DNA from 2 places in the Bacillus sp. FAU18 genome. Region 1 is predicted to be linked to the other one. Evidence: riboswitches for the same ligand, from Rfam matches in the RefSeq annotation. Region 1 holds a riboswitch; the other holds the start of a gene.
The links. A riboswitch is a leader RNA that binds a small molecule or an ion and turns the genes downstream of it on or off. The one in region 1 is predicted to bind S-adenosylmethionine.
Positions count from the first base shown of each region.

Region 2: another riboswitch for S-adenosylmethionine. It lies ahead of mtnK (S-methyl-5-thioribose kinase); the one in region 1 lies ahead of AC0OMU_RS20750 (5-methyltetrahydropteroyltriglutamate--homocysteine S-methyltransferase).

Region 1 covers NZ_JBVYHZ010000004.1:1,878,377-1,891,473, forward strand. The annotation lists gene galE (UDP-glucose 4-epimerase GalE) at 1-889, opposite strand, end outside; gene AC0OMU_RS20715 (CcdC protein domain-containing protein) at 1,130-1,603, shown strand; gene yxjM (two-component system sensor histidine kinase YxjM) at 1,621-2,841, shown strand; gene yxjL (two-component system response regulator YxJL) at 2,828-3,484, shown strand; gene pepT (peptidase T) at 3,534-4,766, shown strand; gene AC0OMU_RS20735 (hypothetical protein) at 4,871-4,999, shown strand; gene AC0OMU_RS20740 (hypothetical protein) at 5,289-5,552, shown strand; gene AC0OMU_RS20745 (LURP-one-related/scramblase family protein) at 5,680-6,168, shown strand; SAM riboswitch class I at 6,234-6,340, shown strand; gene AC0OMU_RS20750 (5-methyltetrahydropteroyltriglutamate--homocysteine S-methyltransferase) at 6,422-7,555, shown strand; SAM riboswitch class I at 7,624-7,730, shown strand; gene AC0OMU_RS20755 (5-methyltetrahydropteroyltriglutamate--homocysteine S-methyltransferase) at 7,808-8,944, shown strand; gene AC0OMU_RS20760 (3-hydroxybutyrate dehydrogenase) at 8,997-9,770, opposite strand; gene AC0OMU_RS20765 (CoA transferase subunit B) at 9,787-10,437, opposite strand; gene AC0OMU_RS20770 (CoA transferase subunit A) at 10,434-11,150, opposite strand; gene AC0OMU_RS20775 (GntP family permease) at 11,174-12,589, opposite strand; gene AC0OMU_RS20780 (methyltransferase domain-containing protein) at 12,746-13,097, opposite strand, start outside.
Region 2 covers NZ_JBVYHZ010000003.1:689,096-703,064, reverse strand. The annotation lists gene mtnE (methionine-glutamine aminotransferase) at 1-714, opposite strand, end outside; gene AC0OMU_RS03980 (carbon-nitrogen family hydrolase) at 809-1,588, shown strand; SAM riboswitch class I at 1,672-1,828, shown strand; gene mtnK (S-methyl-5-thioribose kinase) at 1,921-3,114, shown strand; gene mtnA (S-methyl-5-thioribose-1-phosphate isomerase) at 3,122-4,183, shown strand; gene AC0OMU_RS03965 (hypothetical protein) at 4,217-4,342, opposite strand; gene ogt (methylated-DNA--protein-cysteine methyltransferase) at 4,433-4,930, opposite strand; gene kinE (sporulation two-component system sensor histidine kinase KinE) at 4,927-7,143, opposite strand; gene AC0OMU_RS03950 (acyltransferase family protein) at 7,396-8,418, shown strand; gene AC0OMU_RS03945 (hypothetical protein) at 8,460-8,642, opposite strand; gene AC0OMU_RS03940 (hypothetical protein) at 8,645-8,800, opposite strand; gene ktrD (Ktr system potassium transporter KtrD) at 8,954-10,303, opposite strand; gene htpX (protease HtpX) at 10,477-11,373, opposite strand; gene htpK (transcriptional regulator HtpK) at 11,544-12,245, shown strand; gene sspD (acid-soluble spore protein SspD) at 12,376-12,570, shown strand; gene rsgI (anti-sigma-I factor RsgI) at 12,581-13,726, opposite strand; gene sigI (RNA polymerase sigma factor SigI) at 13,723-13,969, opposite strand, start outside.

The DNA of each region.
Region 1 (13,097 bases):
TGGCGATGTCTCCCGGTCGGCGGTCCGCAAAACGGTACGGAACCTCTTTCCCTGACACTTTTTCAAAGGCTTTGACCATTTCAAGCACGCTGTAGCCTGTGCCTGTTCCAAGGTTGTATGCATCGGCTCCTGTAGAGTTCAATACTTTTTCCAGCGCCTTGACGTGGCCTTCTGCGAGATCAACGACGTGAATATAATCGCGTACGCCTGTCCCGTCTTTTGTCGGATAGTCATTTCCGAATACGCTTAATTGCTCGAGCTTCCCGACTGCTACCTGTGCCACATACGGCATAAGGTTATTTGGGATTCCGTTCGGGTCTTCACCGATCCGTCCGCTTGGATGCGCGCCGAACGGGTTAAAGTAACGAAGCAGTGCAACGCTCCACTCATTGTCGGCTGTATGCAAATCACGCAATATTTGTTCAAGCATGAGCTTCGTCTGCCCATAAGGATTTGTCGCGCCTAATGGAAAGTCCTCCGTAATCGGCGATGTTTCCGGAACGCCGTACACTGTCGCAGATGAACTGAATACGATTTTCTTGACGCCGAATTTCTCCATGGCCTCGCATAAAATAAACGTTCCTGTCAGATTGTTATGATAATATTTGAGGGGAATCGCAACAGATTCACCGACTGCTTTTAACCCAGCAAAATGAATCACAGCTTCGATTTCATTTTCAGCAAAAACGGAATCTACCGCTTCCCGGTCCAATAAATCCGCTTCGTAGAACGTTAAATCTTTTCCCGTAATCTCCTTGACACGGTTCAGCGCCTCAGCCGAACTGTTGGACAGATTATCAAGAACAACAATCTCGTAGCCGCTGTTCAATAATTCAACACATGTGTGGCTGCCAATGTACCCGGCACCGCCAGTAACAAGTATTGCCATGATGTAAACCCTCCTAAAAAATGACCTATTTTCATTATATAGTGTTTAGAACCGGTCCACATCCATTTTTAAGAAGTTTAATCGTTTATTAATAGTTTTTTCATATGTTATCAGCATTTTCACGCCATGTTACATGACTTTATGCAGCGAGAACAAGTCTAGCAGCTGAAAAATCAATCTGCCGGTTGACGTTTTTCTTTCCTATTTTCGCTATGCTTAATCCAGAAAGGATTTGATGACATGGCGATGAGCCCTTATATTTTTATTGTATTGATTCTTATTATTTTATCGATGTACCGGGAGAGAACTGTCAGACCCGGGAAGTTGCTGATCATTCCGCTGCTGCTGTTATGGGGCGTATCCGCTTCGTTTCAGCCGGCGTATTTTCATTCCGTATTACATGTGGCGATCAGCGGCATTTTATTACTGATCGGGCTGGCCTGCGGGTTTGGCATTGGAAAGATGGTAAACGTGCGGATTCACCCGGAAACCGGAAAGGTCACTTCACGCGGCTCACTTGGGAGTGTTATCCTCATTCTAGTGATACTTTCTTTGCGCATGGCCGCGAGAACATGGCTGCCTGAGAGCAACGAGATGTTTATTGCCATTATTCATTCTATGTTCTTCGTTCCCCTCGGCACCATTACAGCCCGCAACATTATGCTTTACAAAGCATACAGACGGCTGACCGCCGGCAAAGTATCCATTCAATAACCGAAAGAAGGACCAGCATGAACGGACAAACTCCGGCTCGGCACTACTACAGGAAGCTTGTGCCGAGCCTTATTCTCATTTTGAATTGCATACAATTTTTATCTCATCCAACTAAGGCTGATCCCATTTTGTTAGCATTTGTATTTGCGGTATACTTAGCATTCATTTGGATCATTCCCTATGTGGCATCCACTGCTGTTAGTTTGAGCATATTCATTGGACTCTGGCTCCTGACCGATTTCTTTTGGGCTGTTTCCGGCCAAGAGCAGGGAGCCGCCTATTTTTTGATTGTATTTTTAATGATATATGCCGCCTTTAGACTCCCTTCACGGCTATCCTTGATCTTCACAGCATGTTTAATTGGAGGCAACATATTACTCCTATCCTCATATGGAGGAAGCTTGAATACCATCATCAGCAACATCTCGATCATGCTCGGGCTCTACGTCCTCTTCTCCTCCATGCGTTTCAGACGAGAAGCGAGAAGGGAGGCTGAACGGAATCATGCTGAATTGGCAAAAATGCATGTGCAGCTGGAGCATGCTCATAAAGAACTCCAGAAAGCGCATGCAGAGCTGCAGGAGGCTTCTGTTCTTTCATTAAGGTACGCGGTCCTTGAGGAGCGTACAAGAATTGCCCGCGACATTCATGACAGCATCGGTCACGAGCTGACTTCTGTGATTGTTCAGCTTCAATCTCTTCCCTATATCCTCAAAAGCAGCAAGGAGGATTCAGAAAAAGTCATTCAAAATGTACTGAGTGTCGCCAGGGAATGTCTTCAAGAAGTACGGTCTGTCGTTCACCAAATGGGCCGTAGTGAATCGATGGTGGGGCTTACCGCTTTGCGGGGGCTCATTCATCAAGTGGAGGAACGGAGCGGCTTGCACGTTTCTTTAGATACTGCCGGACTGTCAGAAGAGTCTTGGCCTCCAAACGTGAGCGAAACGATCTACCGCATCTTGCAGGAAGCGCTGACCAATATCATTCGTCACGCTGACGCTTCTCATGCGGCAGCCGTCATTTCTAACGACAAGTCCCATCTCTATATCACAATCACCGACGACGGACAATTCACCGGCAGCCTTACTTATGGATTTGGCCTGACAGGAATGAAAGAGCGCGCAGAAAAAGCAGGCGGTTCCCTTACTTTCAGTGCCGTACAGCCGAGCGGCCTGAAAATTGAGCTGTCATTGCCGCTCATGACAACGAATAAGGAGCAAAAAGATGAACAAAGATAACATACGCGTCGCGCTTGCCGATGATCAGCCGCTTGTGCGTGAAGGCTTCCGCTACGTCATCAACGCACAGACGGATATGACGGTTTCTGGTGAGGCCGGCGACGGTCACGATATTATAGCACTCGCAAAACAAACAAAACCCGATGTTATCCTCATGGATGTCCAGATGCCGCATTGCTCAGGCATCGAAGCGGCGAAAGACATTATGTCCGCACTTCCAAATACAAAGATAGTCATTTTAACCACCTTTGACACGGAAGAATACGTATTTGAAGGCATCCGTGCGGGCGCAGTCGGCTATCTGCTGAAGGATACACTTCCTGAAGAGTTGATAGATGCGATTCGCGCTGCGGCGAGAGGCGAGGCGATTTTCCGTACAGTCACAGCTGCTAAAATTATCAGTGAGACATTTCGGGCGAAGCAACAGCCCCATCCAGAAGAACTGGCAGAGCCGTTCACCAAAAGAGAGCTTGAGGTTCTTCAGCAAATGGCCTACGGACTGAGAAATGAGGATATTGCTGAAAAGCTTTTCGTCAGTGAAAGCACTGTGAAAACCCACGTGCACCGCATCCTGCAAAAATGCAATGCCCAAGACCGGACACAGGCAGTCGTTTTTGCCATTCGAAACGGTATTGTGCGATAGAAATCTCTCATCCCGCCATGCTAAAATAAGACAAAGGAGATGATTGGAAATGAAAGAAGAAATCATTGAACGGTTTACTACATATGTAAAAGTCGACACACAGTCCGATGAATCCGTTGACACTTGTCCTTCCACACCCGGCCAATTGACATTAGGAAACATGCTCGTTGATGAATTGAAGTCCATCGGCATGCAGGATGCAGCCATTGATGAAAACGGCTATGTCATGGCAACTCTTCCCTCCAATACTGAAAAAGACGTGCCGACAATCGGCTTTCTCGCTCACGTCGACACCGCTACAGACTTTACCGGCAAAAACGTGAATCCGCAAATCATCGAAAGCTATGATGGAAAAGACATCGTTCTTAACGAAAAGCTGCAGGTCACCCTGTCACCTGATCAATTCCCTGAGCTGTCTGGCTATAAGGGCCATACACTCATCACCACAGACGGCACCACCCTTCTCGGCGCAGACAATAAGGCCGGTATCGCTGAAATCATGACAGCCATGGATTACCTCATCAAACACCCTGAAATCAAGCACGGCACAATCAGAGTCGCCTTTACGCCTGATGAAGAAATCGGAAGAGGGCCGCACAAATTTGATGTGAAACGGTTCAATGCATCCTTTGCCTACACGGTTGACGGCGGGCCGCTCGGCGAGCTTGAATATGAAAGCTTCAATGCCGCTGCCGCAAAAATTACGATTAAAGGCAACAACGTACATCCCGGAACAGCTAAAGGAAAAATGATCAACTCTGCGAAAATCGCGATGAAGCTGAACAGCCTGCTGCCGGCAGACGAAGCGCCTGAATATACGGAAGGCTATGAAGGCTTCTACCACCTGCTGTCGATTCAAGGAGACGTAGAGGAATCAAAGCTCCACTACATTATCAGAGACTTTGACAAAGAGAATTTCCAAAACAGAAAAGAAACAATTAAGCGTGCCGTTGAAGAACTTCAAAACGAATACGGGCAAGACCGGATTCTGCTGGATATGAACGACCAATACTACAACATGAGAGAGAAAATTGAACCTGTCATCGAAATCGTCAACATCGCCAAGCAAGCGATGGAAAACCTCGGCATCGAACCGAAGATTTCTCCCATCCGCGGCGGCACCGACGGATCGCAGCTGTCCTACATGGGGCTTCCAACGCCAAACATCTTTACAGGCGGGGAAAATTTCCACGGCAAATTTGAATACATCTCAGTTGACAACATGGTCAAAGCCGTAAATGTCATCGTTGAGATCGCAAAGCAGTTTGAAGCGCAAGCGTAATGCCAAAAGCCAGTCCAAAAAAGGACTGGTTTTTCTGTGTGAAAATGAAACATTTTAAACACGTCCTCCGTAAAACAAGTATCAACAAATGAGGAGGAAAAACAATGACAAAACATGCAATCGCTGCAAAGAGTCTCTTGAAAAAATGGATCATTTCCAGGCCGCTTAACATGCAAAAGAAATCCAGCCCATTTCAAAAAATCAGAAAAATGTTCAAACGCTTCTTCAAATAAAACATTCAAATCCCCAAAATACAATCCGTATTCACCCGTACCGCCCAAATGCTCCGTAATTTGGGTTTTTTGTGTTCAATTCCGAAAAATAGGGTATAAACCAAACAAGCAAGAAAACAGCACCCATAAACAGGTAATTCGAATTACGTAAACTTAGGTTAAAAGTTATATAAAGGAATTTATTTTACCGTCGATAGTAACTATAGAACCACTCATCAACAAGAGCAAACAGCGTGATTCAAGACTATTTTCAGGTCATCAGGTTATACTGTTTTAGAGGGACAGTTTCTTGTTATTTATTGATTTAGAATTTTTTGAATACTTTTTGGCATTTTATCCGTACAATAGAGAGTACCAAAACTTTTTTTGGGAGGTATGTAATATGATCCTATTTATTATCATCGCATTATGCGGCTATCTTCTTTTTTCTTTCAGCAAGGACAATCGCCGCAAACCGCAAAAGACAAGCCCTCTGCCAGCAGCCGCACCTCATCAAAACAACCTAATCGACCTTGACGCCATCCGCCAAAAACGCCGGATGCATCTTTCCTAATTCTATATTTCAAACGAAAAGGCTGCTGAATCACGCAGCCTTTTAAAATTGTTTTGATTAGAGCCTGAAACCTTTTCGCCCTCTATCCGTAATTTCATACAAGGCAAATCCAAAGGAGACTTCAGCAATGATCGAGTTATTTATGAAACAAAAAATGTTCTCATTTAAAGATGCATTTCACATTTATGACCGGGACGAACAAGAAACATTCAAGGTGGAGGGGCGTTTTTTCTCGTTAGGAGACTCATTACAAATGACAGATACATCCGGAAAAACGCTCGTTTCCATAGAACAAAAACTAATGTCTTTATTGCCGCGCTATGAGATTTCAATTGGCGGGAAAACAGTTTGTGAGGTAACGAAGAAAGTAACGTTTTTCAAACCGAAATTTGTGATTTCCGGGCTTAACTGGGAAATCGATGGTGATTTATGGAGGGATGAATTCCAGCTGACGGACGGGGAAAATGTCCGGATGTCAGTGAGCAAAAAGTGGCTCAGCTGGGGTGATTCCTATCACTTGCAGATTGCAAACGAGGAAGATGTTCTAATTTGCACTGCCATCGCTATCTTGCTTGATATGGTTTTATATAACGATGAAGATGAAAGTATTTTCTAAAAAGCATTGACAATTGATCCAAAAGTAATAATATTAAGATAATTGAAATCTGAATATGAAGTTGTACCTTATCAAGAGAGGTGGAGGGACTGGCCCTATGATACCCGGCAACCGCTGTTTCAAACAGAATGGTGCTAAATCCTTAAGAACATTGCGTTCTTGCAGATGAGGCGGAGATTTGATCGTTCAAGCTCTTCCTTCACAAAGGAAGAGCTTTTTACATGCTCAATATTTCAGAAAAGAGGCGAATAACATGGCTCAACAAACGAATGTTGCAGGACAAAAAACAGAAAAACAACGCAAAGCACCTTTCCGCGCCGATCATGTCGGCAGTTTGCTTCGTTCCGTTCCGGTGAAGGAAGCCCGGCAAAAAAAAGCGGCTGGTGAGATGACAGCGGAACAGCTTCGTGATATCGAAAATCAAGAGATCACCCGCATCGTGGAAAAACAAAAAGAAATCGGTCTCAACGTGGTAACAGACGGGGAATTCCGGCGTTCCTGGTGGCATTATGACTTCCTGGAAGGGCTTGACGGTGTGGAACCGTTCATCCCGGCTGAGGGGATTCAGTTCCATAACACAAAAACGAAAGCGCGCAGCATCAAAGTGACGGGAAAACTCGATTTTACGAGCCACCCAGCGCTTGCTGATTATCAATTTTTACATGAGATTGCCGGTAACGCGACGCCAAAATTGACCATTCCCAGCCCAAATATGCTGTTTTTTGGCGAAAAGGCGGATAAAGGGATTTATGACGATCAAGAGGAATATTTTCATGACCTGGCCCAAGCATACAAAAAAGCAATCAAAGCCTTCTATGATGCTGGCTGCCGTTATCTCCAGCTCGATGATACGTCATGGTCTCTCTTCTTTGAGGAAAAAGGCAGAGAGGTTGTCCGGGCGCTCGGCGGTGATCCAGAAACATTGCCAGCCATATTTGCCAAAACAATTAACGATGCCGTCGCAGACCGGCCTGACGATTTAACGATCACAATGCACATTTGCCGCGGCAACTTCCGCTCAACATGGGCGGCATCAGGAGGGTACGACGCTGTAGCGGAAACGATTTTGGACGGCTTAAACCTTGACGGCCTTTTCTTGGAATACGATGATGACCGCTCCGGAAACTTTGATCCGCTCCGTTTTGTGAAGCGCAAGGATCTGCAAATTGTGCTCGGCTTGATCACATCGAAATACGGCGAGCTTGAAAATCCTGAGGATGTGAAACGCCGCATCAATGAAGCCGCGCGTTTTGTCAGCTTGGACCAGCTATGCCTGAGCCCGCAGTGCGGTTTCGCCTCTACAGAAGAAGGCAACCTTCTGACAGAGGAGCAGCAATGGGCAAAGCTTCGCCATGTCATCGACATTGCCAACGATGTGTGGAGATAATCTATCATTGACAGAAATAGAAAATGTGTGAATAATAGATACTATCAGAAAATTTCATAAAAAGGTTTTCCTTATCAAGAGAGGTGGAGGGACTGGCCCTGCGATACCCGGCAACCGCTGTTTAACAGAATGGTGCTAAATCCTTTAGAGCAATGATTGCTCTTGAAGATAAGGTTGAGATTGTCACGCAAGCTCTTCCTTATCCAAAGGAAGAGCTTTTTTATATTTGAATGGAAAGAAGGAATGGACAACATGTCACACCAAACAACACCCGCAGAACAAAAATCACTTCAAAGAAAAAAACCGCCGTTTCGCGCGGATCAAGTCGGAAGCCTGTTGAGATCTGAGCCCGTTAAAAAAGCGCGGCTGCAAAAAGCGGCCGGCGAAATGACCGCTGAACAGCTTCGCCAAATTGAAAACGATGAAATCATCCGCATTGTGGAAAAACAGAAGGAAACCGGCCTGAACGTCGTGACAGACGGTGAATTCCGCAGAGCATGGTGGCACTTTGATTTCCTGGAAAACTTAGATGGCGTTGAGCCGTTTACTCCTGAGCACGGAATCCAATTCCATAACGTACAGACAAAAGCACGCGGCATTAAAGTCACAGGTGATATCGACTTTTCAACTCACCCAATGCTTGAAGATTATTCGTTTCTCCATAGCATTGCCGGTGACGCGACGCCAAAGATGACGATTCCAAGCCCGAATATGCTGTTTTTCCGCGGAAAACTGGAAAAGGATGCGTATAAAAAAGATTATCACCTTTTCCAGCATGATGTATCCAAAGCATATAAAAAAGCGATTCAAGCGTTTTATGACAGAGGCTGCCGCTACCTCCAGCTTGATGATACAGCGTGGGCCGTTTTCTTATCAGAAAAAGGCTTAAAACAAATCGAAGCGTTCGGAACAACGCCTGATGAGCTTCGCCAGCTGTTTGCGAAATCGATTAACGACGCGATTGCAGACCGCCCGGATGACTTGACGGTAACCATGCATATTTGCCGCGGCAACTTCCAGTCCACTTGGACAGCGGAAGGCGGCTATGACGCAGCCGCCGAAACCATTTTTGACGGCTTGAATCTTGACGGACTTTTCTTAGAGTATGATGATTCACGCTCAGGCGGATTTGAGCCTCTCCGTTACGTAAAACGGTCTGATCTTCAGCTTGTTCTTGGCTTAGTGACATCTAAATTCGGTGAGCTTGAAAATCCGGATGACGTGAAACGTCGTATCGAAGAAGCGTCCCGTTATGTAAGCTTAGACCAGCTTTGCCTCAGCCCTCAATGCGGATTTGCTTCAACTGAGGAAGGCAACAAGCTGACTGAAGAACAGCAATGGGCGAAGCTCCGCCATGTGGTTGAGATCGCTAATGATGTTTGGAAATAAGCAAAGAAAAAACACACTTGATTCCCTAGCGGAGCAAGTGTGTTTTTTTATGTCACTGTGCGGTGTAGCCCCCATCAAGGACGACAGCCTGCCCAGTGACGCCCTTCGCCTTCTCGCTTGCCAAAAACACGGCATAATCCGCAATTTCCTTGACGGAAAGCAGTCGCTTTTGCGGCACAAGCGGAAAAATGACTTGTTCAAGTACAGAGTCGTAAGGGACATTTCTAGTTTTCGATAGATCGCTAAGCTGATTGCGTACAAGCTGGGTATCGACATAACCCGGGCAGAGCGCATTGACTGTTATGCCGTGGGGCGCGCCTTCCAGCGCCCCGACTTTTGTGAGTCCAATGACGCCGTGCTTGGCGCTATTATAAGCGGATTTCCCTGCAAAGCCGACTAATCCATTAACAGACGCGATATTAATGATTCTGCCAAACTGCTGTTTTTTCATGATCGGAAAAACATGCTTCATTGCAATAAAGGGCGCCGTCAGCATGACCTTGATCAGCTGTTCAAAGGTTTCTGTCGGAAACTCTTCAATCGGAGCGACGTGCTGAATACCGGCATTGTTCACCAAAATATCCAAGCGGCCGTATCGTTTTTGGATGACGTTCACCGTATCAGCAACTTGCGCTTCCTTTGTCACATCATACGGAATGGCCGCCGCGTCCAAGCCTTCTTCTGCAAGCTTGGAGGCTGCTTGTTCACATGCTTCCGGACGGAGGTCTGAAACGATGACGCTGGCGCCTTCCCGGGCGAATTCTCTTGCCATTTCGAATCCGATTCCGCCGGCAGCCCCTGTCACCAAGGCGACTTGTTTTCTCATGTCAAACACCTTCCCATTAAGAATTGAGTACAGACTGGCTTACAGCGAAATCAGCTTCTGTTTTTTCATAAACCTCTTCAATTGTGACACCATCCTGAAGCTCCGTCAGTGTCATGCGGCCGTTCACAAAATCAAATACAGCCAAATCCGTAATCAGCCTGTGTACGACTTTCTGGCCTGTCAGCGGAAGGGAGCATGTTTTTTTCACCTTTGATTCACCATGCTTATTGACGTGCTCCATGATGACAACGATTCGTTTCGCCCCGTTGACGAGATCCATGGCGCCGCCCATTCCTTTTACCATTTTGCCCGGGATCATCCAATTGGCCAAATCCCCCTGCTCCGAAACCTCCATTCCGCCGAGAATAGCCAAATCGATATGCCCGCCTCTTATCATCGCGAATGACTCAGCGCTGTCAAAATAAGAGGCGCCCGTCACTTCAGTGATCGTTTCCTTTCCCGCATTGATCAAATCCGCGTCTTCCGTTCCTTCCAGAGGATAGGGGCCGATTCCGAGCAAGCCGTTTTCCGACTGAAGCATGACGTGAACGCCATCGGGTATCTCATTTGCGACAAGCGTCGGCATTCCAATCCCGAGATTCACATTCATGCCGTCCTTGATTTCTTGTACAGCCCGTTTGACCATTCGTTTTCTCGCTTCCTTCACTTGGCCTCACCCTTTCCCGATGCTTGCTGAACTGTTCGTTTTTCAATCCGTTTTTCTTGGCTCGCGCCAAGCACAACATGCTGTACGTAAATTCCCGGCGTATGGATGTGATCTGGATCGAGCTCTCCTGCTTCCACGATTTCTTCCGCCTCGGCAATCGTGATCTTGCCTGCCATGGCGGCAATGGGATTGAAATTTCTCGCCGTTTTCCTAAAAACCAAATTGCCCATGGTGTCCGCTTTCCACGCTTTGACGATCGCCACATCGCCGGTAATGCCTCGCTCAAGCACATAAGTCCGGCCGCCGAATGTTTTATGTTCTTTTCCCTCGGCTATGGAGGTGCCGACGCCTGTCGCCGTATAAAATCCCGGTATACCTGCACCGCCTGCACGAATTCTCTCAGCAAGCGTTCCTTGGGGAACAAGCTCGACCTCAAGCTCTCCGCTTAAAAACTGCCGCTCAAAAATTTTATTTTCACCGACATAGGAAGCGATCATTTTCTTGATTTGCTTGTTAGCCAGAAGCAAACCAAGCCCCCAGTCATCGACTCCGCAGTTATTGCTGACAACGGTTAAATCCTTTACTCCCTGATCTCTTATAGACAAAATGAGCTGTTCAGGGATGCCGCACAGCCCAAACCCTCCCGCGATCAGCGTATCCCCATCATGAATCAGTTTCGCAGCTTCCTTGCTTGATGACAGCACTTTTCCCATATTGATGCCCCTTTCGTTTTCTTCTACACTAGACCAGTCAGGCTGTAAATCGCGATCACAGCAAATACGGCAGCCGTTTTAATGAGCGTGATCGCAAAAATATCGCGATAGGATTGCCGGTGGGTCAAACCCGTCACGGCCAGAAGCGTGATAACGGCGCCATTATGCGGCAGTGTATCCATCCCGCCTGATGCCATTGAAATGACCCGATGCATCACCTCTGGCGGAATATTGTAAGCCTGAATCGCCTGTAAGTATTGTTCTGACATCGCGCTTAATGCAATGCCCATTCCTCCTGAAGCCGAGCCGGTGATTCCCGCCAGCGCAGTTGTCGTAACGGCGCCATTTACAAGCGGATCGGTAAAAGTATGTGAAATTCCGCTGCTCAGCTTATGAAACCCCGGCAGCGCGGCGATAATACCGCCGAACCCGTACTCGGCACCCGTATTCATAGATGCCAGCAAGGCGCCGCCAATCCCTTCATTAAGCCCTTCCTTCAATTGGGCAAACACACTTCTCCAATCAAATAAAATCGTTGTGATGATGCCAATCACTAAAGCAATCTCCACCGACCAAATAGCAGCCGCTGAAGAAATATCAAGCCTGCCGAACTCCTTTAATCCTATGGAAGAAAAATCAAATCCATTCGGATACCACTTTGGCAGGTAAATGGTGAAATATTTATTCACTGCACCGACGAGAATAAGCGGGACAAAGGCAAGCGCGTGCCGAATCGGGCTTTTGTCCGGTTCAGCCGCGGACTCAATCGATTCAGGAGCAGCATTCTGCGTATCAAAACCGCCATAGCCTTCGCCAGATGCCTGCGCTTTTTTCCGCCTTGATTCCAAATAGAGCATCCCAGCTGCCAGCACAATCACTGCGCCCATCAAGCCCAGCCAAGGGGCGGCATAAATGTCTGTTTTGAAAAACGACGTCGGGATGACATTTTGGATTTGCGGCGTTCCCGGAAGCGCGTCCATCGTAAACGTAAAAGCACCTAAAGCAATCGTTCCCGGGATGAGGCGTTTGGGTATGTTTGCTTCTTGGAACATGTTTTTCGCAAAAGGATATACGGCAAATACGACAACAAACAGGCTGACACCGCTGTACGTCAAGACAGCGCCCATCAACACAATGGCAAGTATCGCTCTTTTTGCCCCGACAAGCCGGACAATTGTTTTCGCGATTGATGCCGCAAGCCCGGCCATTTCAACGACCTTTCCAAAAATGGCACCGAGCAAAAACACTGGGAAATACAGTTTAATAAAACCCGCCATCTTCTCCATAAAAATTGATGAAAAAAAAGGAAGCACATGGCTTGGATCTGTCAGCAGCACCGCGAATAACGCACAAATCGGCGCAAACAATATGACAGAAAATCCCCGATACGCCGTAAACATCAGCAAACCTAACGCCAATAGAATGATGATCAGTTCCACACACACATCCCCCGTTTCCGCGAACTAGAAAGCGTTTACAAAAACCTGTCCGCATCGGCTGTTTCCGTCCCCTTTCCATATATGTACGAGAAGCGTGGGCCAACTATTCCGATTAAAAAAGGAAAGCTCCCTTTTTTCGGAGCTTTCCTCTGCCATTCATTTCATTCCTATTAGGATATCAACATCAACCGTAATATCGGCTGTTTTCATCTCTTTCAGCAGGCTGATTCGATCTTTCGGCGCCGACCAGGCAAGCGGCGTCATCTTGAGAAGCCAGTGGATCGCCTGCTGGTCAAGCGTTTTAACATAGCGCAGCCTGACAGGACGGCTGTGTGCAGCATTTGCTGTAAAACGCTCAACAGCTGCCGCATTGGAATACGTGAGCCTTGGTGAATCAGTATATAAAAATTGCCTTAATTCTATTAAATAGTCGCTTCGCGGCACTACTTTTACGAGCATGCCATCATTCTTCAGCAGTCTATGAAACTCTGCATAATTGGACGGCGAA
Region 2 (13,969 bases), on a different contig from region 1:
CAGCGTGTAAATTTCAATTCCGATATCCTTCGCACCTTCAGTCTGCAAAAAGCTTAAAGGCTTGCAGCCGTCAAATCCTACAGCGCCGTAAGCAAAATCGTGAACGACGCAGATTCCGTTTTCAGTCGCAAAACGCACGGTATCTTCAAAGAACTCGGAAGTAGCAACAGCTCCGGTCGGATTATTCGGATAATTTAAATACATCAATTTCGCCTGTTCCCTTGCTTCAGCGGCTACGCTGCTGTAATCAGGGAGAAACGCCCTGTCCTTTACGAGCGGCATCATTTCCATCTTTGCTTTTGCAAGTGTGACACCCGACCAGTAATCAGGATAACCCGGATCGGGAACCAAAATCGTATCACCGGGATTCAACAAGCATTGCGGGAGCTCGACTAGACCGGCTTTTCCGCCGAATAATACAGCGACTTCGGTTTCCGGATCCAGATCAATGCCGTATTCTCTTTTGTAAAATTCAGCAGCCGCTGACTTCAGACGGTATGAGCCGCGAAAAGACGAATATTTATGATTCTCAGGATCAGCAACAGCTCGTTTCATCTCCTCGACAATATGTTCAGGAGTCGGCTGATCTGGATTTCCCTGTCCTAGATTGATTACGTCATGTCCTTCTGCGAGCTTTCGGTTCACTTTCTGCACCAGAGAAGCGAAGAATTGTTTAGGCAATTCCTTCAATACATGAGACTGTTCAAATTTCATCTATTCTCACCTTCTAAAAAAATCTTGAAATGATAGTCCATCATCATATATGGTTAAATGAAAAAAGTAAAGAAAAATTTGGGGTGTTAAAAAGATGAAATGGACGATATCTTGTCTTCAATTTGATATTTCATACGGAAAACCTTCGGAAAATATAAAAAAAGCTGAATTTTTCATCGAAAAAGAAAGCAAACATGCTGATGTTCTTGTTCTGCCTGAATTATGGACGACCGGATATGATCTGGCCAATCTTGATGAACTCGCTGACGAAGACGGCCGCTCCGCTCAGAGCTGGCTGAAGAAAACGGCAAAAAAACATGGTGTTCATATTGTCGCCGGATCGGTCGCTGTCAGGGAGAATTCTGATGTTTATAATACAATGTACATCGCGGATAAGGAAGGGCAAATCATTAAAGAGTACAGAAAAGCCCATCTTTTTCAGCTGATGGATGAGCATCTGTATTTATCAGCCGGTTCCGAAGACGGATACTTTGAGCTTGACGGCGTCAAAAGCTCAGGATTGATCTGTTACGATATCCGTTTTCCGGAATGGATCAGAAAACATACGACAAAAGGCGCCAACGTGCTGTTTATTTCTGCGGAATGGCCTCTTCCCCGCCTTGATCATTGGAAAAGCCTGCTTATTGCGCGGGCCATTGAAAACCAATGCTTTGTCGCAGCCTGCAATTGTACCGGTTCAAATCCGGATAATGAATTTGCAGGTCATAGTCTGATTATTGATCCATGGGGGCGTGTACTTGCTGAAGGCGGCCGGGAAGAAGGCATAGTCCGAGCGGAAATTGACCTTCAAGAAAGCGCAGAAGTTCGGGAGAGCATTCCTGTTTTCGATGATATCAGAAAAGATTTATATTAAAAAATATATTGACAACTAACTAAATTACCTGTTACCATGTTCATCAACTGATAAATTAGAATTGTCAAACAAGTGAATATATTCTCTTATCGAGAGTTGGGCGAGGGATTTGGCCTTTTGACCCCAACAGCAACCGACCGTAATTCCATTGTGAAATGGGGCGCATCTTTTTCGCGCCGAGACGCTAGTCTCTTAAGGCACGGTGCTAATTCCATTCAGATCTGATCTGAGAGATAAGAGAGGCGGACATAGATGTTAAGCCTCCTTCTCTCTGAGAAGGAGGCTTTTTTACGGCCACATATTAAGTGATTACATAATTGGAGGTTATGATGATGGGAGTCACAAAAACACCTTTATACGAAACGTTAAATGAAAGCTCCGCTGTGGCGTTGGCGGTGAAGCTTGGCCTTTTTCCAAGCAAAAGCACGCTGACATGCCAGGAGATCGGAGACGGCAACTTAAATTACGTTTTTCATATTTATGATCAAGAACATGACAGAGCATTGATCATTAAACAGGCGGTTCCGTATGCAAAAGTGGTGGGAGAAAGCTGGCCGCTGACAATCGACCGTGCAAGAATCGAAAGCAGCGCTCTCATCCGTCAGGGCGAGCATGTGCCTCACCTGGTTCCAAGAGTGTTTTATTCTGATACGGAAATGGCGGTTACCGTCATGGAGGATCTCTCTCACCTCAAGATCGCAAGAAAAGGACTCATTGAGGGTGAAAACTATCCTCATCTGGCACAGCACATCGGTGAATTTTTAGGAAAAACACTTTTCTACTCATCAGATTACGCGCTTGAACCTAAGGTGAAAAAACAGCTTGTTAAACAGTTTACAAATCCAGAGCTATGCGACATTACGGAAAGACTTGTTTTTACAGATCCTTTCTTCGACCATGACACAAATGATTTTGAAGAAGAGCTCCGTCCTTTTGTCGAAAAGCTTTGGAATAATGATAGCGTTAAAATCGAAGCCGCTAAGCTGAAAAAGTCATTTTTAACGTCTGCAGAAACGTTGATTCATGGTGATTTGCATACAGGAAGCATTTTCGCAAGTGAACACGAAACAAAGGTGATTGATCCTGAGTTTGCTTTTTACGGACCGATCGGCTTTGATGTAGGGCAATTTATCGCCAACTTATTTTTGAACGCACTCAGCCGTGACGGGGCTGACAGAGAGCCGTTATATGAACATGTCAACCAGGTCTGGGAAACGTTTGAAGAGACGTTTAGTGAAGCCTGGCAGAAGGACAGTCTGGATGTTTACGCCAACATCGACGGTTACCTCACTGATACGCTCAGCCATATTTTTGAAGAAGCAATCGGATTTGCGGGCTGTGAGCTGATACGACGCACGATCGGCCTTGCCCATGTAGCTGACCTGGATACGATCGTGCCGTTTGATAAACGAATCGGCAGAAAACGCCTGGCGCTCGAAACCGGCACAGCCTTTATCGAAAAACGTTCGGAATTCAAAACGATAACAGATGTTATTGAATTATTTAAGTTACTTGTAAAGGAATGATCCATTCATGACCCATTCATTTGCTGTTCCACGTTCTGTTGAATGGAAAGAAACAGCTATTACCATTTTAAATCAGCAAAAGCTTCCTGATGAGACGGAATATTTAGAGCTGACGACGAAAGAGGATGTATTTGATGCGATTGTCACGCTCAAAGTAAGGGGCGCTCCGGCGATCGGCATTACGGCTGCCTTCGGACTAGCGCTTGCTGCCAAAAACATTGAAACAGATAATGTCACGGAATTCCGCCGCAGACTGGAAGACATCAAACAATATTTAAACAGCTCACGGCCTACCGCCATTAATTTGTCATGGGCGCTTGAGAGACTGAGTCATTCGGTCGAAAACGCGATTTCCGTAAATGAAGCAAAAACAAACCTTGTCCATGAAGCCATTCAGATTCAGGTCGAGGATGAGGAAACGTGCCGGTTGATCGGCCAAAACGCCCTGCAGCTTTTCAAAAAAGGCGACAGGATCATGACAATCTGCAATGCCGGCTCAATCGCGACAAGCCGCTATGGAACGGCGCTAGCTCCGTTTTACTTGGCCAAACAAAAAGATTTGGGATTGCACATTTATGCCTGTGAAACAAGGCCTGTCCTGCAAGGTTCACGCCTTACTGCTTGGGAGCTGATGCAAGGGGGCATTGATGTCACTCTGATCACAGACAGCATGGCCGCCCATACGATGAAGGAAAAACAAATTTCCGCTGTTATCGTCGGAGCCGACCGAATTGCAAAGAACGGTGATACGGCAAATAAAATCGGCACATACGGTCTTGCTATTTTAGCAAACGCCTTTGATATTCCGTTTTTTGTCGCCGCACCTTTATCTACATTTGATACAAAGGTCAAATGCGGCGCTGATATCCCGATAGAGGAACGGGATCCCGAGGAAGTCAGGCAGATTTCCGGAGTTCGGACCGCTCCATCCAATGTGCCTGTCTTTAATCCCGCTTTCGACATTACACCTCATGATCTCATCTCAGGAATCATCACAGAAAAAGGGATTATGACCGGAAACTATGAAGAAGAGATTGAACAGCTGTTTAGAGGAGAAAAGGTGCATTAAAAAACCGCTGGACTTTGCTCATTTGGAGCCGAGTCAGCGGTTTTTTTGTTTCTTTTTGTTAACATTGATGATTTCATCTTTTTGAGCGCTTGATAAGATATGCAGTTTCACAAACAGTTCGGCAAAAACGGCAAGTTTCTCAGAGCGGCTCGGCTTCAATTGCTTTGTCCTCCTTTTTCATCAGACCAACTTTTTTAACTTAATAAAATGATATGTCGGCCGTGAAAAAAAGGGAACGTGCCATATGTTTTATTTTTCTTTATAGGAGATTCGCTCGATGTTTAGCAAAAATGCTTTGATCTCGGTTTTGCTTCCGGCGTATCCTGTTAACGCACTGTTTTTGCCGATCACTCTGTGGCACGGGATAAAAATCGGCAGGTCGTTACGTTTATTAGCCTGTCCGACAGCCCGCACCGCTTTCGGACTGCCGACCGCAGCGGCAATATCCGCATAGCTTCGGGATTCACCATATGGAATCCTCTCCAGTGCCTGCCACACTTTTTGCTGAAAAGGAGTGCCCTTTTGGCTGAGCGGCAGGGAGAATGTCTTCCTTTCGCCTTCGAAATATTCTTGAAGCTGTTGTTTCGCTTCTGCAAGATTAGGTGTTTCCTTGTGCTCAGTATTCTGAACCGTTTCTTTCCAATCCACCCAATCTTCCTGACTGAGAAATAGACGAGTGATCCGGTCCTCCTCTTCGGCAATGATAAGTTCACCGAGCGGCGTTTCGGCTGTCGTATAGTAGTTCATTCATCATTCCTTCTTTCTTCAGCATTCTGTCTGACAGGAAGCGTAATATGGAAAACGGTGCCCTTCCCTTCTTCACTTTCTACCATAATCTCGCCTTGATGTTCTTCAATAATTTTATAGCTTACCATAAGCCCAAGTCCAGTACCCCGTTCCTTTGTCGTATAAAACGGTTCACCAAGTCGCTTTAATTTATCTTCTGTCATTCCGATTCCCTCGTCTTTTAAGGAGATAAGAACATGATCTGGATCCAATGCCTTTATCGTTACAAAAATATTTCCGCCGTCAGGCATCACTTCGATGGCGTTTTTTAATATATTGATAAAAACCTGTTTCAGCTGATTCGGTTCACAGTAAATCGGGGGAATGTCGTCAATTAAATCAAGTTGCATTTGTACATTGCTGAGATTGGCTTGCGCATTTAGAAGGTCTATCGTGTCCCTCATAATTTGGGTAACATGTTTTTCCTCATACATAATGGCCTGGGGCTTGGCTAAAATCAAGAATTCGGTGATGATGGATTCGATGCGCTTTAGTTCTGAGGTGATCACGTTGAAGTAAAGGGCGTAGTCTCCCTCGACACTCCCTTTCAGAAGCTGAATGAAGCCTTTAAGAGCAGTCATCGGATTTCTGATTTCATGAGCAATGCCGGCTGCGAGTTCGCCGACAACATGAAGGGTATCTGATTTGCGCAGGCGTTCCTCCAATTCTTTTCGCTCTGTTACGTCTTTAAAGATAGCCAAGTTCATATTTTGAATAATATTCCGTTTAAAAGAGAATTCGAGTTTTCTGTTATCACCGCTGCTCAGCAAAAATGGAATTTCGTTGTCCATTTCATCAAAATTAATCTGCCTTGCCGGTGATGCCAGATTTTCTATTTCATAAGCAGAAATAATATCTAACAGGCTGTGCTGTTTTATCTCTTCATGTGACAGTCCCAAAATATGGCTTGCTAACGGGTTGGCGTCGATGATCCTGTATTGATTGTCGAACAATACATTGCCGTCCATTGAGCCGTTGAACACTTTTCTGAATTTCAGCTCGCTTTCCCGAAGCTCCTTTTCCATCCGCTTTCTGTCGCTTACATTTCTTAAGATCGTCAAATGCTGATTTTCAAGGATTGTCCGTTTTGAAGTAAATTCAAGCTCTTTGAATTGCCCGTTCCCCATTTGAAACAGCAGCTCTTCTCTGATCTCTCCGTATTTTGCGTATTTCCTTTTCGTTATGCTGTATTTCTGCTGCGAGTCAACGAGAAAATCACACAGCTTTCTTTTCAACAGCAAATTCATCGGCAGCTCAAAAATTTTACAGGCTGATTGATTCGCTTTTACGATTCTTCCGTCATTCGACCAGATGATGATGGCGTCCATTGCATTTTCAAAGATTTCTCTGAAGCGCTCCTCACTTTTAAAGAGCTGCAGCTCCATAGACCGCTTCTCTGTGATATCCCTCATAATGGACATATAAAAACCGCTGATGATGTTTGATGTAATCGTGAATTCAAATAGTTTTTGAACTCCTGAACGAAGCTTGACAGGCAGCTCCCCCTTCGCTTTTCCCTTGCGGTTGAGCGCCTTCCAGATATTGTCGAAATCTTTTCGTGAGCCGCTGTCTATAAACTCATACAAAGATAAATGAGACAGCTCATTATGATTGATTTCAAAGCTTTTACAAAAGGACAAATTGGCATCAATAAAACCGCCATCTTTATCAAACAGGACGATTCCGTCAACTGCTCTGTCAAACAAGTCCTTAAAAAGCTGTTCATTCATAGAGAATTCCCGCTCGAGAATCTTCTTAGAAGATATGTCCCTCATGACAACAAAAAAGAAATCCTCGCCAATACCTCTTTTGGCCAGAAACTCTATGTATTTTGTTGCCCCGCAATCAAGCCTGATCGGAACCTCCTTCCACAGAAAGCCTTTTTTAAAAAACTTCTTTACGGAAAGATTCAGTTCATCCTTTGGGATTGAAAACAAAAAATCCAAAACAGAACGCTTTTTCAAATCTTCCGAGTCAACTTGAAGCATCCTTTCTGTTGCTTCATTTGCCTGAACAATCCGCATTTCGTTATCACAAATAAAAATAGCATCGAGCGTATTGTTGACAATCACTTGATGCTGATTCAATTCCTTTTTCAGTCGCGCGTTTTCTTCTTTGAGGCGATTCAGTTCCTCTCGCAGCTCCGAGTTTGTCTGGACACCAAGAGTTTCCATGCATGTACACTCCTTCTTCAAAACCTATCCCTCAATATTTCTACAAAATGCGGGAACTTCCTTCATTTGCCCTATAAATTTCAGAAAATTTCAGCGCCATTACATTACGAAGACATTTTCTACGATCCTTACCGTCACTTTACATCGACCTAACAATCAGCATTTATTTAGATTCCTTTTTCATCTTTTATTTTAAAATATGTACCAGCAGGGAATAATCTCTTAGTGACTGATGAAAGAGAAGGTGATGCTATGAGTAAATCGCGGGACAGTTATTTTGATAACGCAAAATTTTTATTGATATTCCTTGTTGTATTCGGTCATATCCTTCGTTCCTTTATTAATGATAATCATTTTATGCTCTACCTCTACAAGTTCATTTACACATTCCATATGCCTGCATTTATTCTTGTATCCGGTTATTTCGCGAAAGGCTTTAAACGGGCGGGATATGTAAAAAAGCTGGCGGTCAAGCTGATTATTCCGTATTTGATTTTCCAAATCATTTATTCCGTCTTTTATTACATTATGCAAGATGAAAGCATGGCAAATGTGAACCCGATTGATCCGCAATGGTCGTTATGGTTTCTTGTAAGCTTATTCTTTTGGAACCTGCTCCTATATCCTTTTTCAAAGCTTTCAAAGCAGTGGGCGCTGTTTGTCAGCTGCGGAATCGCCGTGCTGATCGGTTATCTGGACTTTGTCAGCAGCACGCTGAGCTTGTCACGGACATTCGTATTCTTACCGATGTTCCTTGTCGGTTTTTATTTAAATAAACATCATTTTGATTTATTGAGATCAAAACGCGGCAAACAAATTGCGCTCGGAGTGCTTGCCGCCGTATTCGTCATCTGCTGGGGCATTGATTTTGACTATTCTTTTCTGTTTGGTTCAAAACCGTATTCTTCATTTGGAGACGTTACCCTGGTAAGCGGACTATCCCGAATCGGCTGGTATGTACTCGCCTTTGGGGCAACCTTCAGCTTTTTAGCGCTTGTTCCGCAAAAACGGTATTTCTTTACCAGATGGGGAACCCGGACATTTTACGTGTATCTGCTTCACGGGTTTATTATTAAAACATTACGGCAGGTCGGGCTTGAGGATTGGCTTACTGACTATCAAAGCTTAGTGATCCTCTTGCTTTTAACAGCAGCCCTGACATCAGTCCTCTCCAGCAACTTTGTTAAGACAGTCGCTCAGCCCTTCATTGAGCTGAGGATGACCAGCTTATTGCAATTTGTCAGAGGAACGGGCAAAAATGCTTATTTAAAATAGAAAAGCACCTCTTAAGCGGGACGCCGCCTAAGAGGTCTTTTTTATTGTTGTTTTTTATTTTTGTTTTTTTCTTTTTTCTTTTCAGGCTTGGTGATTTCCAGCGTTTCGATGATCTTTCCGGCATTGTAATCCCCAAGTTCACTTGAGAACTCTTCCTCCAGCACCTTTTTATTCATAGGCTTTTTATGATTTTGCATGTCTCTGCTATGACGGTTTTTCTTCACAATTACATGCCTCCCTGCTGGCCCTGTTTGGAATTGCGGTTTGCCCCTCTAAAATTGGGGTCGTCATGATATTGTGTCTTATATGAATTGGGGTCCATGCTCTCGGTAGGTGTATTGTTATTTTTAATGGCTTCATTCACTTCAGCTTTACGCTTCATACGAATCCTCCTCGCCAATTTTCAGACATTTTACTCGCTTCAAGATGCAGGAGCGTAAATTGCACCTGTCGAAGTTAGGTTCTCCAACTGAACAGAAGGCACACATCTTTTTTTTGGCAATCAAAAAACACCGCAAAATATGCGGTGTTTTGCCTATCCGATAATCACTCTTTCCTTCGGATAGTGATAATTCGCTTCAATTTCCTTTCTTCCGATCAGATACAGGAAGGTCAGGATGCCGATTCGCCCGATAAACATGACAATCATAATGACACATTTTCCAACACTGCTCAAATCTGCCGTAATTCCAAGCGACAGACCGGTTGTACCGAATGCCGAGCACACTTCAAACAAAAGCTCCAGCAGGGAATGTTTTTCTGTAATGGTCAGAATGAGTGTCGCGCCAAAAACGAGCAGGATCGCCATCATCGTGACAACAAGCGACTTCATCAAGTCAGCAGGGTGAAGCTCCCGTTTGAATACCTTTACGGCCTTATTGCCGCGGGCAAAATGAAACAGCGCAAGAAGGTTCAAAGCAAAAGTCGTTGTACGTATGCCTCCCCCAACTGAGCTTGGCGACGCTCCAATAAACATCAGCGCACAAATAAAAAAGAGTGTGGAATCTGATAATTGGCTGATATCGAGTGTTGCCAGTCCCCCGCTTCGGGTTGCCGTTGATTGAAACAGGGACAAAAACAAAATATCATGCCATGATTTTCCTGCGAACGCATGGTTTGCTTCCAGGGCAAAGATGCCAATGGCTCCAAACAAGACAAGTGAGCCGAACGTAATCGTCGTGATCTTTGTAAAAAGCGTAAATGGATAACGCCGATGCTTTGAAAACAGGAAATCCTTTACTTCAACAAGCACGGGAAATCCAATCGCTCCAAATATAATTAAAAGCATTGTAATAAACTGCACAAAGTAATCGTGGCGAAATGGAATCATCGAATTACCGGTAATATCAAATCCGCCGTTTGTCGTTGCACTGATACTGGCAAAAAATCCGTGTAAATAAGCTTCCTGATAGGAGTCATAGTAGGTTAAGAAATATGTGCCGAGAATCAGCCCGCCAAAAAATTCAATCCACAAGATCAGAAACAGTACCTGCTTCATCAGATTGACAATTCCTGAAAACTGGGATTGGTTTTGATCAACCATAATCAGCTTCCGTTCTTTCAGCCCGATTCGTTTTCCCATGATCAGCCAAATGAACGTTCCGAGCGTCATAATTCCGATTCCGCCAAATTGCAGAACAAATGCTAATATAAAAATCCCTATTGTGCTGAATGTATCAGCTGTATCAACTACCGTCAGCCCCGTTACACTGACTGAACTGACAGCTGTAAAAAGCGCATCAATAAACGTCCAATCCGCCCCCGGTTTATGGGCCGCCGGCAAACTCAGCAATATAACGGCCACAGTAACTGCAAGAAAATAATATAATGCGATCAGCTGGGCCGGTGACAAGGCCTGTATCAATTTTCCAAACTTTAATCTCATGTAAAATCCTTCTGCCTCTCTTTTTAAGTACGGTAATTATTCTAAAGATATTAGGTCCATTTTTAAAGGCTTTTACGAAACATTTTCTTAACTTGCTTATTTTTTTATGATTTTAGTCAATGGATAAAATAAAAAACCTCTGAGAATTCTCTCAGAGGAACAATGTGTTTGTATTATTTAGCTTCCAGCCGTCTGATTCGCTCATCTAAATCAGGGTGAGTAGAGAAAAGTGAAGAGCGCTTCTTGCCATTAATCTTTAACGTTTGGACAGCTGTCTGATCATCTTCCATAATCCGGGAAGAATAGCTTTTAAGCGTCCGAAGCGCATGAATCATCTTATCCTTGCCGGCAAGATCCGCTCCTCCCCTGTCAGCATGGAATTCACGATGGCGTGAATACGCAAACACAACCAGGCTGCCAAGTATCGAAAAGACAATCTGAAAAATAATCATTGCAATAAAATGAACGATCGGCGCTAGATCTTCTTTTACAAAACGGCTTGCTATCCAAGCGGCGATACGCGATAAAAATACGACAAAAGTATTAACGATACCTTGTAAAAGCGTCATTGTTACCATATCACCATTTGTGATATGCGCGACCTCGTGGGCAAGCACACCTTCAACCGCCGCGTCATCCATCTGCTCCAGCAGCCCTGACGATACTGCGACAAGTGAACGGCGTTTTGACGGTCCAGTCGCAAACGCGTTTACTTCAGGTGAACGGTAAATCCCGACTTCCGGCATTTTCGTTAAACCGGCAGAGCGGCTTAATCTGTGAACACGATCAACCAATTGCTGCTCCTCATAGCTGACCGAGTGTTTTTTCGGATTCAGCACTCTGACGCCCATCATCGTCTTTGCCATCCATCTGGACATCGCAAGAGATGTAAAGGAACCGACAAATCCAACAACTAAACTGAACACAAGAAGCGCCATTGGATCGATACCGCCATCAGCTGTAAAGTACGTCCCGACTCCTGTAACAGAGCTTAAAACAGACAAAACGATCCCGATTGTTGTAAGCACCAAAATATTCGTTAGAATAAACAGAAAAATTCTTTTCGCCATAACAACCTCCGTTATTTTAAGTTCAAAAGAACCCGTATATTTAAATTATAAAACATCCATTTGAAAATGCAAGGAATTCGACGTATGATGTTAATGTAATTTGCTGACGCTTGAACTTTGAATTTATACATAGACCTATATCCGCGTCAAATTGTCTAACGAGGTGAACAATGAACATTTTTAAACTCTCTCGAACCGATATGGTGCGGCTGCTCTATTCCCTAAAAGGACAAGGAGAACATAGCCCGCTCGACATTCTCGTCCAATCAGCGAATATGTCAGCAGAAAAAGCAGCCAATCATCTAGAAATTCCTGAATTTCTTACAAGATACGAACGAAAAAAACAGAAAAAAGAATACGGTCTTTCTACAAATGAAATCGTAGAGCTTGGCAACTTATGCGAGCTGACTTCGTTAAAGTCAACCGCGATTCAAAACTGGGTAAAGCGTGATATCAAGGATCTGATCGGACACCCTGAGCTGGGCAAAAAATACTCAGTTGAACAGGCAGTTATTCTTTTAATTGTACGTGATTTAAAATCCATTTATGACTTTGAACACATACGGGCTATTTTAAAAGTGGCCTTTAACACAATCTCAGACAGATCTGATGATGTCATCAGCCCGATTGCTTATTATGAAAGCTGCGCATATGTGCTTGATGCCATCCATCACCAAGAAACTCCTTCTATGAAAGAATCAAATCTGCAGGAGATCGCCGAACAGGAGACAGAGCGTCTCCGTCACCGTTTTGAAGAACTGAATCACAGCCAATGGCTTAAAATCAGACAAATTATCGCCATTACAGTCCTCTCCATTTTGACGTTCCATATTCAGGCAACCGCACATAAAATGACAGCAGACATTCTATAGTCTGCGTCACCCCGGCTCAGAGGCCGGGGTTTTATTTTTCTCCACAACAATTGCCAGCATAAATAAACCCCGTATATTTCAAACTAAATACGCGTTAAGAATTTCTTTATCGAAAAAGGAGATGAAAAAGATGGCGAGCAGAAATAAACTCGTTGTTCCAGGGGTGGAGCAGGCACTCGACCAATTTAAACTCGAAGTGGCTCAAGAATTCGGTGTGAACCTTGGTTCTGATACAGTCGCACGCGCTAACGGCTCTGTAGGCGGAGAAATGACAAAGCGGCTGGTACAGCAAGCACAATCACAATTAAATGGCACAACTAAATAAATTCAGGTCTTTATTCGCCGGGGGCACTCGGCGAATCTTCATTTTGAGCTGAATTATTATCACTGCTGTAGCCGTTTGGATTACGTCGGTCTGAAGCGTTATCCCTTTTGGACGAAGAACGGTTCTTGCCTTGTTCACCATTGTTCCAGTCCCTGTGATATTGGCTTTGACCCTTGTCAGCGCCGTTATTTTCATTTCCTTTATCTTGAGGATCTTGTATTGGGGTTTGCTCATGGTCCCCATCTTTTTCGGTATTTGTATTTTCATCTGATTCCTTTATTTTTTTATCTTTGTCACTATCATCAATCTGGTCATCCGCTTTATCTTCTTTCTGGTCTCCGGAATCCGCATCATTCAGCTGTTCATTATCTCCTTGCTTGCTGTCCTGGGTGTCAGTTTGATCGGTGTTTTCATCCTCATTTTCATCACTCTTTTGATCCTCTTCCCCGGATGGTTTGCTGGAGTCATCTTTTAAATCTTTATTGTCATTCTTTTCATTTGATTTGATGTAGCTGCCTGTTGAGACGCCTTCTTTCTTCGCTTTTTCCCTCGTTTGCATATCTGACTCCAGAGATTCCATGCGGTATGTCGTTTTATATTTTTCAGTCACATCATTCAGCTGTTTTTTCACAGCCTTTTTATATGTATTGTCTTCTGTGTTTTCATAAACAGTGGAAATCAATATTTCTTTCGATTTCTTTACATACCCGTGTTCACTGCAGTCGGTTATAATATCGTCAATCACCTTTTTAAAATCAGTCTTCTCCCAATCATCTATATCATTCACGACTTTCTGTCCCTCATCGTTTAGAGGCGTCAGTTCAATCACTTCATAATCGCTGTTTAACGCCATTTCGACGCTTGGATTGATATCGATTGTCATATACGCATAGGCCTTATTATTAGAAAAAACGGGGAGAACTATAAAAATAAAGAGCATAATAGCAGTCATCGTAAAAATCCCCATTTTGAAAGGGCGCAGTTTAAAAAAATCAAAAAAGCTGGCCCTTCTGCCCATGCGTGTTTCACTCGGAAGCATGATTTCTTCTCCGATTTCATAGCTGTGTCGATCATTTTTGGCTTTTAAAAATTGTCCGTCAGGGGTCAGCAACGTGACGAATTTTTTATTTTTCTCTACTATAATCCCTCTTCTCATGAGTGCAGCACCCCTTTAAGATAATCTTTTAAATAAATATAATCACCCGTAATGATAATACACATCGCAATAATATATTTTCTGTTTCTCTCAATCGTTTTTCGGCTTACAGAGACAAGCTGTTCAAGCTGTTTGACTGGAAGCTGCTTCTTTGTATACAGGATAGCGGCCAATTCTTCATGTTCAACAAGCGTCATTGCCACCTTTATGGCGTTTTGTCTTGCATCCGTGTGCTTTGGAGAA